Regions from separate parts of the Pseudomonas sp. 43A genome, predicted to be linked through region 1. Evidence: riboswitches for the same ligand, from Rfam matches in the RefSeq annotation. Region 1 holds a riboswitch; each other region holds the start of a gene.
What was found. Region 1 has a riboswitch for cobalamin ahead of HUW52_RS15190 (TonB-dependent siderophore receptor). Riboswitches for the same ligand answer to the same signal wherever they lie in the genome.
Positions count from the first base shown of each region.

Region 1 (3,203 bases):
CGCGATTCGGTGAGGTTGCGGGTCATGTCCGCTTGCAGGCTCCACTGATCGTTGAGCGCCAGTTTCGCGTCAGCCTCGAAACCGCGCATGCGCACCAGGCCTTCACCGTTGACCCACTGAATGCCGTCGAGGGTGATCAGGTCGTCGATCTTGCGTTTGAACAGGGTCACGCTGGCGCTGAATTCGCGATCCAGCAGAAAGCCTTTGTAGTCGACACCCAGTTCCGCGTTGCGGCTTTTTTCCGGTTTGAGATTACGGTTGCCGATCTCATCGCCCGGTTCGTTGACGAACAGCTGCTCGGCGTTCGGCAGTTTGTAGGCGCTGCCGTATTGGCCACGCACGGACCAGTTGTCGGTGAGGTCATACAGCGAAGTGAGCATGCCGACCGTGGCACCGTCGCCGCCGCTCATGGCTTCGTGGCGAACGCCAATGCTCGGGTGCCAGTTCGGCAGCGCGTCGATCTGCGGGCGCAATTGCGTGTAGACGGCGTGGGCTTCGGCCTTGTCGTTGTCGATGATCAACACATCGTCCTGACCCTTGAACCATTGGTTGTCGCTGCCGAACACCAACACATGTCCGCCGGGTAGTTTCGCTTTGCCTTCGGCCTGCACGCCCCAGTCGGTAAAGCCCCAATAGTCGTTGTGGTTGATGACTCTGGTGCCGCCGCCGGCGACGTTGTTGACGCGCGTGTAGCGGGTGTCCCAGTCGTTGATATGACCTTTGACGAAATAGCTCAGGCGCTCGTTGATGTTCTGCTCGAAGGTCGCCGTGGCGATCTGCTGCACGCGATCGTTGGTGGTCGTGTGATTGTCGACCGGGCGGGCGAAATCGAGGTTGGCGTCGGCATATTGGTAGAACAGTTCCAGCCGCGAATCATCGCCGAACGACTGAATGGCCTTGCCGCCGAAGGTGGTGACTTCGTAGGCACGGTTCTTCTCGCTGACGTTTTTCATGTCGCGGTTGCGATACGGCTGGTAACCGTCGGAGACATTGTGGCTGACGTACGCCAGCAGGCCGAGATCGCCGAAACCGTTGGTGAAGATATTCTCGACCCGCGCGTCTTCGCTGGTGCCGCCGAAACTGTCGACGCCCAGATTCACTTCACCGGAGGCTTTGCGCGACTGCGGGCTGCGGGTGACGATGTTGATCACACCGGAAACGGCTTGGGTGCCGAACAACAGGCTCTGGCCACCTTTGAGCACTTCGATGCGTTCGATGGCGTTGGCCGGCAGGGTGTCCAGATAGAGGCCGCCGTACAGGCGATTGTTCAGGCGTACGCCGTCGAGCAGGATCAGCGTGTCGTCATTGCGCCCGCCGAGCAGCGAATAGGTGCCGTAATCGAACGGACCGTTTTTCGGCGCGACGTAAAGGCCGGGAATGAACATCTGCATGACGCGGCTGACATCGGCGCTGGGGCCGGCGCGCTCGATCTGCTCGCGGCTGACGATTTCGACTTTGCTGCCGAACTTCGCCATGTCGGCGACGGTGGTGGATTCCACGGACGGTGCAGAAACGATTTGCTGATTGAGTTCCAGCGGCGCGTCGTCGGCCAGCAGCAACGGGCTGAACAGGCAGCCAAGCAATAGAGATGGAGCAGAAGTGTTGAAAGGTCGAATCATTGTCTTCTCGAAAAGGATCTTCGCAGAAGAGCATGCAGGAGAAGGCATCGCGCACAGCCAATACCGGCCCATGCCCGCCCACCGCAGGATTTTGCCAAACGAAATTTCAGGCCGGTCTCCGGGCTCGCGCGTATCGAGGCTTTCACCTTCCCATGGCCGAGTGGCCACAGTGGTGTATCGAAAGCATCACGCGCATACCGTTGCGGGGGCAGCACCGGACTTGTTCGAAAAGAACGTACCGGTTTCCCGTTTCACCCCATGCACGGCGGCAGGGGGCACCTGAAACAGGGCGGCATCTGAACATCCGACGGGCGGTTCGTCAATGTGGCAACACCGGGGGGGCTATTGGATGCGTTCCAGAGCGGCAAACTGGCCACTCAACCACGTATAAAGCTGAGACACCGCCGGGGTGATCTGCTTGCGATGCGGACACACCAGACTCAACGGTGAGGCATTGCCGGGGAAATCCTTCAGCAGCACGATCAGTCGCCCTGCGATCACGTCTGCACTGACGTCCAGCCAGGATTTGTTGGCGATGCCTTCGCCGCTCAACGCCCAGCGGCGCACGACGTCGGCGTCGTCGCTGAACATCGGTCCCGAGACCTGGATCGTTTCACTGCCAAGGCTCCACTTGTCGTAGACCCGGCCACCTTGCTGGTAGAGCAGGCAAGGGTGGTTGTGCAGATCGTCCGGTGTTTGCGGGTATCCGTGGCGCTCCACGTATTCCGGTGCCGCGACCAGCACCCGCCGGTTCCACGGTGCCAGCGGCAGCGCCACGTAGTTGGCATCTTCATTCGAGCCGTATCGAATCGCCACGTCTACCGGGTCGCGAAACAAGTCTGCGATCTGGTCCGACAGAGAAAATCGCAAGGTCAGTTCCGGGTGCTGGCGGCGAAACAGCGTAAGCCACGGCAGCAAAATGTTGCGCCCCAGATCTGACGGCGCCGTCACTTGCAGCACGCCGCGCAACGTGGCGTTTTCACCGCGCAGGTTTTCCTTGCCTTGCTTTAGCGCCTCCAGCACCGAGTGGGCGGTGGGCAAGTATTGCTCGCCCTCGGCGGTTAATCGCAGGCTGCGGGTGGTGCGCGCAAACAGGCGCACGTCGAGTTCACGCTCCAGACGCTTGATCGCCGCGGCAACCTGACCGGGCAATAAATCGGCCTCAAGGGCGGCAGCGGTGAAGCTGCCCAGCGCGGCGCTGCGGGTGAACAAACCAAGATCATCAATGCGGATCATTTTCACTCCTGCAGTGAAAGTGTTGGCCCATTCTGCTGGTTTTTCTTTGTGCCTGGGAAGTCGAAGATGGCAGCAAGTGAGCACATCAGCTCTTCAGACAGCGAGTTTCCATGAAAGCCATCACCTTCACCCAACACGCTTTACCCATTGAAGATCCGCAATCGTTGCAGGACATCGACCTGCCGGTGCCGACTCCCGGCCCACGGGATTTGCTCGTGGAAGTTCGTGCGGTGTCGGTCAACCCGGTCGATACCAAAGTGCGCGCGGGCACTTTCACCAAGGAACCGAAAATCCTCGGCTGGGATGCCGCCGGTATCGTCCGCGAGGTCGGCGCTGAAGTGACACTGT
Region 1 covers NZ_CP054880.1:3,480,115-3,483,317, forward strand. The annotation lists gene HUW52_RS15190 (TonB-dependent siderophore receptor) at 1-1,619, opposite strand, end outside; cobalamin riboswitch at 1,711-1,917, opposite strand; gene HUW52_RS15195 (LysR family transcriptional regulator) at 1,962-2,855, opposite strand; gene HUW52_RS15200 (zinc-binding alcohol dehydrogenase family protein) at 2,966-3,203, shown strand, end outside.

Region 2 (3,203 bases), 1.7 Mb from region 1:
CCACCGGGCAGATACAAGCTGTCCGCTTCAGGTAATTGCGTATCGCGAATCGGCGAGAAGAAACTCAGCTCGGCGCCCATCGCGCGCAACAGATCGAGACTCGCTCCATAGGTGAAGGCAAACGCCTCATCACGCGCAACGGCAATGCGCACACCCTTCAGCAGCGGCTCGACAGCGATGACGTCAGGCGCGGCGAACTCCACGGCCGGTGGCAGCGCTACCTCGCAACTGCTGGCCAGTGCGTCGGCAGCGGCGTCGAGACGCACATCCAGGTCATTCAGTTCGCTGGCCTGCACCAGACCGAGATGGCGGCTCGGCAGTTCGATGCCAGTCTCGCGGGACAACGCGCCGTACCAACGCAGACCTTCCGTGAGACTGCCTTCGAGCAATTGCGCATGGCGCAAGGTGCCGACACGATTGGCCAACACGCCGGCAAATGGCAAATCCGGTTGATACTTCGCCAGGCCCAGCGCCAGCGCACCAAAGGTCTGCGCCATCGCCGTGCCGTCGATCACACCGAGCACCGGCACACCGAAGTGCCGCGCCAGATCGGCGCTGGAAGGCGTGCCGTCGAACAGGCCCATCACGCCTTCGATCAGAATCAGATCCGCCTCATTGGCGGCTTCCCACAACAGGCGACGACTTTCCTGCTCGCCGACCATCCACATGTCCAGTTGATACACCGGCGCACCGCTGGCGCGCTCGAGAATCATCGGGTCGAGAAAGTCCGGACCGCATTTGAACACGCGCACCTTGCGCCCCTGATTGCGATGCAAACGGGCGAGCGCGGCGGTGACGGTGGTCTTGCCCTGACCGGAGGCCGGCGCGGCGATGAGGACCGCCGGGCAGTGACGTGGTTGATTCAAAGTTCGACGCCTTTCTGCGCTTTGATGCCGGCCTGGAAGGCGTGTTTGAGCATGCCCATTTCAGTCACGGTGTCGCCCATTTCGATCATTTCCGGCTTGGCCGCGCGACCGGTGACGATTACGTGCTGCATCGGCGGACGCGCCTGCAGATCGCTGAGCACCTGATCGAGATCGAGATAACCGTGCTTGAGGGCGATGTTGAGTTCGTCGAGCACCACCAGACCGATCGACGGATCGCGCAGCAGTTCGCGGGAAACGGCCCACGCGGCTTCGGCGGCGGCGATGTCGCGCTGACGATCCTGGGTTTCCCAGGTGAAACCTTCGCCCATCACGTGGAAACGCACCTGCTCTGGGAAGCGGCGGAAGAACAACTCCTCACCGGTGCTGTTACGGCCCTTGATGAACTGCACCACACCGCACTGCATGCCGTGGCCCATGGCGCGGGCGAGCATGCCGAAGGCCGAGCTGCTTTTACCTTTGCCGTTGCCGGTCAGCACCAGCACCAGGCCGCACTCATCGGGCGAGTTGGCGATGCGTTCATCGATCACGGCTTTTTTGCGCTGCATACGCGCCAGGTGGCGTTCGTCGCGCTCGGGGGAATCAGTCATGGGGGAGCTCTCCGTTGGGGCTGGATAACGGCGGGCAGGCACAAGAATAGACGGCAAAAAGCCTGGCATCGCCCACCGTGATGCCGCTGGATGGATCAGGCCGGTCTCCGGGCTCATGAGCGGCGTTTCGCCTGACTGCGCGCCTTCCCGCTTCTTTCGAGGCAGTGGCTCAAGGCGCAGTTTTCACTCATTTACCGTTGCGGGGGCAGCGCCGGGATCGTGGTGGCTCTTCGCTTGAAGACAACCCTCACCGGCTTCCCTGTTTCACTCTGTCGACACTGGTCACAGAGCACCTGAAACAAGCCGCGAAGGTTAGAGGGTTGGGGGTGGAGCGTCAATTAAAGAGGCGGTCAGCGGGCGAATAACTGCCGTCGATCAATTATCTGACGCCAATCTTGTGCCACACTGATACAAATGATATCAAAGAGCCATGCTTTTCCCGAAAAGCCCACTACAACAATAAAGGATGATGACGATGCAAGGCATGATCATCAGCAACCCGCGCCTGGAATTCCTGCGCCCGGTGCTTGAACGCTGGTTTGACTGTATCGACCGTTACAACGCCGTGCGCGGCGACAGCGACACGCCTTACTGGCATGACGAGAAAGCCAATCTCGGATTGCTCTCGGCCGCAGCCTGGATGGCTGAGCTGGTCACTTTGAATGACACTGCCACGCGCAAACAGAATGAAGAAGGCGAGCGCAATGCCCGCGCCGATCTGTTTCTCGCCGGTGCCGAAGACCGCGCCTTTATCCAGGCCACTCAGCGCTGGCCAAAGGTCACCAACCTGAATCTGACTCAAGCTCTGCTGGACATCACCAACGACGCCAAGCGCATCAGTTATGCCAGCGACCTCAAGCTCGGCTGCCTGTTTGTCGCGCCGCAAAAAGCCCAGCACAGCGCCAGCCCCGAAGAGCTGCAAGACATGGTCGACGACCTGCAAAAGGAACACACCTGCGCGGTCGCCTGGTATTTCCCCTACGCCTACCGCAAATTGCGCAGCGAAGCCGGCAACTATCACCCGGGCATTGCCGTGCTGTTCAAGGAAGCCCGCGGCTGAGCAGTTGAACCATCGGGCTTGCGCCCTCCTCTATGATTAGGAATGCATTCATAGGGAAGATCAGCAATGCGCAAGCCCCAGCTCGTTTTTGTCATCGCCTTCGCCGGAGGTCTCGCCGCCTGCGGTGAAACCTCCAGCCTGCAAGTCTCCGACGGCACCGGCCCGTCACCGAAATTACCTGAACCAAACAAGACCCTGATTCCGACGGTGAACATCGCCCCGGCGATCGGCTGGCCCGCGGGCGGCAAACCGACCGCAGCGGCCGGTACTCAGGTGGCAGCCTTCGCTGAAGGCCTCGATCATCCGCGCTGGCTCTATGTGCTACCCAATGGCGATGTGCTGGTGGCGGAAACCAACGCCCCGCCGAAGCCTGATGACAGCAGCGGCATTCGTGGCTGGGTGATGAAAAAGGTCATGGGCAAGGCTGGCGCTGGCGTACCGAGTCCGAACCGCATCACCCTGCTGCGTGACGCCGATCATGATGGCGTCGCGGAAACACGCACGGTGTTTCTGCAGAACCTCAACTCGCCGTTCGGCATGACCCTGGTCGGCAATGATCTGTACGTCGCCGATACCGATCGCCTGCTGCGCTTCAACTACGAACCCGGCGCGACCGAGATCAAATCGCAGCCAATCAAGGTAGTCGATCTGCCGGGCGGTACGCTGAAT
Region 2 covers NZ_CP054880.1:5,200,232-5,203,434, forward strand. The annotation lists gene HUW52_RS22685 (cobyrinate a,c-diamide synthase) at 1-866, opposite strand, end outside; gene cobO (cob(I)yrinic acid a,c-diamide adenosyltransferase) at 863-1,474, opposite strand; cobalamin riboswitch at 1,555-1,786, opposite strand; gene HUW52_RS22695 (hypothetical protein) at 1,950-2,534, shown strand; gene HUW52_RS22700 (sorbosone dehydrogenase family protein) at 2,601-3,203, shown strand, end outside.
Region 2: it holds a riboswitch for cobalamin, as region 1 does, so the genes downstream of both, cobO (cob(I)yrinic acid a,c-diamide adenosyltransferase) here and HUW52_RS15190 (TonB-dependent siderophore receptor) in region 1, are expected to answer to the same signal.

Region 3 (3,203 bases), 910 kb from region 1:
TCAGAAACACCGCGCCGCCCAACGCACTGGCCGGCAGCAACCGCGCGTGACCGGTGCCAAGCAACAGCCGCGCGGCGTGGGGAATCACCAGTCCGACAAAACCGATCGAGCCGACAATCGACACCATCACTGCCGTCACCAGCGCCGCGCAGCCAATCAGCAGAATCTGCACGCGTCGCACCGGAATACCGAGAGACGCCGCCGAGTCCATGCCAAAGGTGAACGCATCCAGCGCCCGCCGATGCCACAGACACACGACCAACCCAAACACGGCCACCGGCACCGCCAACCACACCGACGGCCAACGCACGCCACCGAGATTGCCCAGCAGCCAGAACATGATCCCGCGTGCCTGCTCGGAGCTGGCCGAGCGGGTAATCAAAAACGCCGTGAGCGCGTTGAACAGCTGCGAGCCGGCGATCCCCGCGAGAATGATTTGCCCGGTGCCGCTCGCCGAGCCGCTGACTCGCGCCAGCAGAATCACCAGCACGAACGCCGTGACCGCGCCGGCGAAGGCACCGACTGACAGCGAGATCATTCCGGCGCCAACCCCGAGCAGCGCGACCATTACCGCGCCGGTCGAAGCCCCGGCAGAAATCCCCAGCAGATACGGATCGGCCAACGGGTTGCGCAACAGCGACTGCAAAATCACCCCGCACGTCGCCAGGCCGGCACCACACGCCGCCGCGACCAGTGCGCGGGTCAGGCGGTAGTTCCAGACGATGCCTTCGTCAATCGGGTCGAGTGCGTAACCGGCGCCCCACAGCTTGTTGGCCAGCACTTGCACGACCACGCCCGGTTCAATCGAGGTTTCCCCGATGGCCACGCCGGCGACCACTGCAATCAACAGTGTGGCCAAGGCCAACAGCGTGCGGATCAGGCTGGCACTCATTGCGACAGGTCATAGCCGTTGATGGCCGTGGCCAGTTGCTCGATGCCATCGAACATGCGCAGGCTCGCCTGCATGGCCATGGCGTCGAGAATGATGATGCGGTTGTGTTTCACCGCGTCCATGTTGCGTGTCACCGGGTCGCTGCGCAGGAAGGCGAGTTTCTTTTCATAGTCGTCAGCGGGGAAGCGTCGACGATCCATGCGCGCGATGACGAGGAAGGTCGGATTAGCCTTGGCGATGGTTTCCCAGCCGACCGTTGGCCACTCTTCATCGGACTCCACCACGTTGCGCACGCCGAGGGTGCTGAGCATGAAATCGGGAATGCCTTTGTGCCCGGCCACGAATGGCTCGATGTCCATTTGTGCGCTGGAGAACCAGACCAGCGCGCTGGCATCCTTGAGCTGTTTGCCTTGGGCGGTGGCAATCGAATGGGCGAGGCTGGCCTTGAGCTCGTCGTTGAGCTGCTGGCCACGCTCCTGCACATCGAAGATCTGCGCCAGTTGGCTTACGCTCTTGTAAATCGTCTCGATGCGAAACGGTGCGAGCCGCGTACCGTCGGCGCCGACGAGGTTGTCCTTGGCTTCGCAATCGGAGGGCAGCAGGTAGGTTGGAATCTTCAGCTCATGAAACTGCTCGCGAGTGCCCACCGCACCTTGCGGGCCGACCATCCATTCCAGCTCCACGGCGACCAACTCCGGGCGCTTGCCGATCACCGATTCGAAACTCGGTTCGTTGTCGGCCAGGCGCTCGATCTTGTCGTTCTGCGCCTTGTATTTATCCAGCACGTTGTTGAACCAAAGCGAAGTGCCGACGACTGTGTCGCTCAGGCCCATGGCGTAAAGCATTTCCGTGCCGGCCTGGCCGATGGTCACGGTGCGCGTCGGGGCGTGCTGGAAGGTGAGGGTGCTGCCGCAGTTTTCTACCGTCAGCGGGTAAGCGGTCGGTGCCGCGTGGGCCAGGGTGCAAAGGCTCAGGCCGGTGATGAAGGTGGCAACGCGGGGCAGCAGCATGAGGCAGTCTCCGGGGAATCCGTACGCGGAGCGGGAGAGTACGGATTGGAAACACACCATCGAACGCGGTCAGGAAAACAGCGCAAGGCCGGGCATCAAGCGTTGACGCGCACGGCACGATGTCCTTCCCGGACACCCCGCCGGTTAGTAGTCACTGTGCCGGCAGGTCTCCTGACTGATGCGTCATCGCCTGGCTCCGGCCTTCCCGGGATTTACCCAGTGGCAGTCGTGGAGCAGGCTCGGCACCTACAGTTGCGGGGGCAGTTCCGGTCAGTGCTGAGCAAGCACCTCGGATTCCCTATTAGTCCCCTTCGGGAACCGACGGCGGCATGGTAGTCGATCGAGCCGCTGAAGGGGAGACGAATCTGCCGTGGGGAGGATTAGTGCTGGCTCATCAAACCGTGCAGCACGCCTAAACGCAGGCCCGGTTCCGACGGCACCATCTGCGCGATACCGAACACTTTGAAGGCGGCCAGCATCAACACCAGACCACCGGGCAGAATGCTCTGGCGATGAGGTTGCAGCCCGGCCAGTTTCAGTTGCTGGACGTTGTTCACCTTCAGCAGAAGCAACGACAGGCGTAGGAGCCCGCCGTAGGTGATGCCGTCCTGGCCAAAGTCGTTGAGACGATTGGCCTTGAGCACTTTGGCGAGCATGCGCGCGGTGCCGGAAGAGCCGATGGTTTGCTGCCAGCCCTGAGCACGGTAGCGCCGGGCAACTTTTTCAAACTGCAGGATGGCGAAACGTTCGGCTTCCTGTAACGCAGCGGCGGACAGGTCGCCGCCGCGAAAAAAGCGTGTGCTCAAGGTGCCGCTGCCGATGGCGATGCTTTCGGTGAGCAACGGTTGCGCGCCCTGACCGAGGATCAGCTCGGTGGAACCGCCGCCGATGTCGACCACCAGGCGCAGGTCTTCAGCGCTCGGCAACGCGTGGGTCACGCCGGCGTAGACCAGCCGCGCCTCTTCATGGCCGCAAATGACATCGATGGGAAAGCCCAGATGCCGTTCGGCACTGGCGAGAAACAGCTGCGCGTTGTCCGCTTCACGCACCGCGCTGGTGGCCACCGCGCGCACCCGGCCGGCCTCGAAACCGCGCAGCTTCTTGCCGAACCGCGCCAATGCCTGCCAGCCGCGATCCAGTGCCAGTGCATCCAGTGCACCACCGTCAAAGCCCTCGGCGAGGCGCACCGGTTCGCGCAGGGTTTTCACTTCCTGAATCTGCAAGCCCTTTCGACTGCGCACTGACTGGCCGATCATCAGGCGAAAGGCATTCGAACCCAGGTCGATGGCGGCAAACAGCGA
Region 3 covers NZ_CP054880.1:4,386,364-4,389,566, reverse strand. The annotation lists gene HUW52_RS19115 (iron ABC transporter permease) at 1-880, opposite strand, end outside; gene HUW52_RS19110 (ABC transporter substrate-binding protein) at 889-1,902, opposite strand; cobalamin riboswitch at 2,046-2,240, opposite strand; gene HUW52_RS19105 (Ppx/GppA family phosphatase) at 2,283-3,203, opposite strand, start outside.
Region 3: it holds a riboswitch for cobalamin, as region 1 does, so the genes downstream of both, HUW52_RS19110 (ABC transporter substrate-binding protein) here and HUW52_RS15190 (TonB-dependent siderophore receptor) in region 1, are expected to answer to the same signal.

Region 4 (3,203 bases), 720 kb from region 1:
GTCCGGCAGAGTCAACTCCGCCCCAAGCAATGCCGCACAGGCTGCGGTCGCAGTCACGCCGGGAATGATCTCGAATGGAATATTCAGCTCACGCAGATAACGGATCTGCTCACCGATCGCGCCATACAGACTCGGATCGCCGGAGTGCACCCGCGCCACATCCTGACCCTTGGCATGCGCGGTCTTGATAAGTTCGATGATCTGCTCCAGATGCAATTCAGCGCTGTTGACCACCGTCTCGGCCTGATGGCCGTCGAGCACCGCCGCTGGCACCAGCGAACCTGCGTAGATAATCACCGGGCAGCTGCGGATCAGCCGCTGGCCTTTGATAGTGATCAATTCCGGGTCGCCGGGGCCGGCGCCGATGAAGTAGACAGTCATCGTTGAATCCTGAGTAAAAGAGGGCACGACCGCGTTGCAGATGAGCAACGCTCATGATCAATGGCGGGGATTATCGGGACTTTACGCCGCGCCGGCCAATGCCAGTGTTGCCTGAGCGTATTTTTGCCGGGAAATCAGCAGTTTTGCCGGAGCCTGAATCAACTGTTCGGCGAGGGCCAGCGCAGCACTCTCGGCAACGCCGTAGCAGCCGGTTCGTTCGTAGGCGATTTGCGAATGGTGACTGAGTCGTTGCTGGTAACTGGCGAGTTCTTCACTGCTGAAATACAGCAGTGGCAAGGCTAACTGGGCAGCCAGCTCCTGTAGGCCGGGTTCATCCCGTTTCAAGTCGATGCTGGCCAGCGCCTTGACCGCTTCCAGTTCAATGCGATGTGCCTGTAATGCCTGATCAAGCAAGGCGCGCAGCGTGCTGGCCGGGCAGCCGCGCTGGCAGCCCAGGCCGACCACGAAGGTCGGCGCTGCGCTGTCATTGGTCATGCGTGGTATTGGCCAGCGTTTTTGCGGCGGAACAACCAGGCGCTGATCAGGCCCAGGGCCAGCCAGAACGCGACGTTGGTCAGCTGCGAAGCGATTTTGAACTGCGCTTCCAATGCCTCGGGTGCGAGCATCGAATGCACTTCCGGCTGCGGTGCGCCGATCACGTGCGGTACGGCAAGAATCGCCACGCCGAGGATCTTCATCAGCCAGTGACGGCTGAACACGATGAGAGCCAGGCCGGCAGCGGTCGAAGCGGCCGTGCCGATCCACCACGTCTGCCGCGAAGCCAGATCGGCCGCAGCGGTGCCGGGCAATTCAGGTGGCAGGCCCATCGTCGGTGCCAGTACGAATGTGGCGTAACCGGCCAGTCCCCAGAGCAGGCCTTGCGAGGTTTTGGTCGGGGCGCGCAGGGTGTACAGGCCCGCGAGCATCAGGGCGAAACCGACGGCTACCACCAGATTGCCGCCCGTGGTCGAGACCACGCGCTGCCAACCGTCTTCCGGTTCCCAGGCTTCAGCATCGTGGGTGTGCGCAGCGGTGCCGGCGGCGTGTTCGTGAACTTCAGCCACCGGTTCGGCTTTCTCGAAGGTTTCCGCCTGCAGAATCAGCGGCGAGACCCAGAAGCTTTGCAGCAGAGTGAGGAGCAGGGCGGCCAGCAGACCGGTGAAACCTGCGGTTTGCGCAATACGCTTGATCATGTCGGCAGGTCTCAGTGGCACGGGAACGCGGCGCTGTGGCGGGTATCGTGGGCGGCGTTGTGCACCGCTTCGATGTGCGAGAAACCGGCGAAGTAGACCAGGCTGGCGCCGAGGATCGACGCGAAGATCGCGGCGGTCAGGCGTTGGCTAAGGGTGGTGGTGCTGGAAATTTTGTCCGTGTTGCTGCCGGTGCTGCTGATGATCGACATGGCGCTTCCCTCTGGAATGTCAGTGGGTGAATCGAGCGCATGAAAACCCCTGCGGGTCGGGCTCGCAGAGGTTCGAACAGCGCCCGCCCACCGCGGGTTTGTTATGTTCAGCGACGCACAAGGTGCGGGCTGTGTGTTGCGGGCCGGTCTCCGGGCTCACGAGGGGTTGGCGTCAGGCCGACCTGCAAGCGTCACCTTCCCATGCCTTGTTGGCACAGTGGTTTTGACGCTTCGCTCGCTTACCGTTGCGGGGGCAGCACCGGACTGACATGGGCTTGAGTAAAGCACATGATTCACCGGTTTCCCGTTTCACCCTGTGAAGGGCACCCGTAACAAGTTGTGTAGGAGAGCATGAGGCGGGGATTTTAGTCAATTTTGTGGGTGGATCCGTTGCTGCGGTAACGGCTTGTTAGGGTTCCGCCCTGACGTTCGGCCCGCTCGCTAAAGCTCGGAGTTCCTTCGCTGCGGGATCGATCCGGGCGCAGCGCCTACGGTTTGCTTCGCTGCACCTCCTCTCGCTGTGTTTGGTTGCGCTCCCACGCCCGGATCAATCCCGGAACGAAGCCTTCCGACGTCGCCCGTGGATCAAGATCAAGAGCAGGCGAGCTGACACTCGGCCTATTGAGTGGTGAAGAGCGTGGGTGTTCGGCTTTTGATTTGCGTTATTGCTGCCCCTCACCCCAGCCCTCTCCCGAGGGAGAGGGAGCCGATTTGTGAGCTTTTCAGAATCTGAGTTCAACGCGATATCGCACGTCGGCGTCCCTCGCCCAAACAACTCGATCAGTCCCCTCTCCCTCCGGGAGAGGGCTAGGGTGAGGGGCTTTTGATCCGGCTTTTGATCTGGCTTTTTTGCCCCTTCGGCAGGCCGAGCGGAGGTGTTCATCCGGGGGTTAGGCGCGCAGCGCCGTGCGGCGCAGCCGCATTCATCGAGAGGAGGTGCAGCGAAGCAAACCGTAGGCGATGCCCCCGGATGGACACCGTAGCGAGGGAACACTGAGCCTCAGCGAAGTGCCGTACGCCGGGGCAAAGCCTTTTGGGTTACCTTTTCGGCGTTTGGAAAAGGTGACTCGCTGTAAGAGCGAAACCGCCAGAAGCAGCACCCGCAGCAACGGATATGCCCCCAATCCAAAACCCCCAAAGCATTGACCCAAAACCACACCATGCGTAGCCTTGCGCTTTCGAGGTTCTTCGGCCCACGCCGAAGCTAAGAAGGGAACGCGGTCAATGCCGCGGCTGCCCCCGCAACTGTGAACGGTGATGTTCGCTGCCACGCCACTGCCAGCTCAATCTATGAGCCAGCGGGAAGGCGCAGCAAACGCCAGGCCCCACGCCTGAACACCGTCAGCCAGGAGACCTGCCTCGACACAGATTCTCACTACAACCGGGCGGGGTGATCCGGTGGCGAACGCTTCCGGCGCGC
Region 4 covers NZ_CP054880.1:4,204,708-4,207,910, reverse strand. The annotation lists gene cobM (precorrin-4 C(11)-methyltransferase) at 1-381, opposite strand, end outside; gene HUW52_RS18355 (cobalamin biosynthesis protein) at 463-876, opposite strand; gene HUW52_RS18350 (CbtA family protein) at 873-1,574, opposite strand; gene HUW52_RS18345 (CbtB domain-containing protein) at 1,586-1,783, opposite strand; cobalamin riboswitch at 1,907-2,129, opposite strand; cobalamin riboswitch at 2,948-3,160, shown strand.
Region 4: it holds a riboswitch for cobalamin, as region 1 does, so the genes downstream of both, HUW52_RS18345 (CbtB domain-containing protein) here and HUW52_RS15190 (TonB-dependent siderophore receptor) in region 1, are expected to answer to the same signal.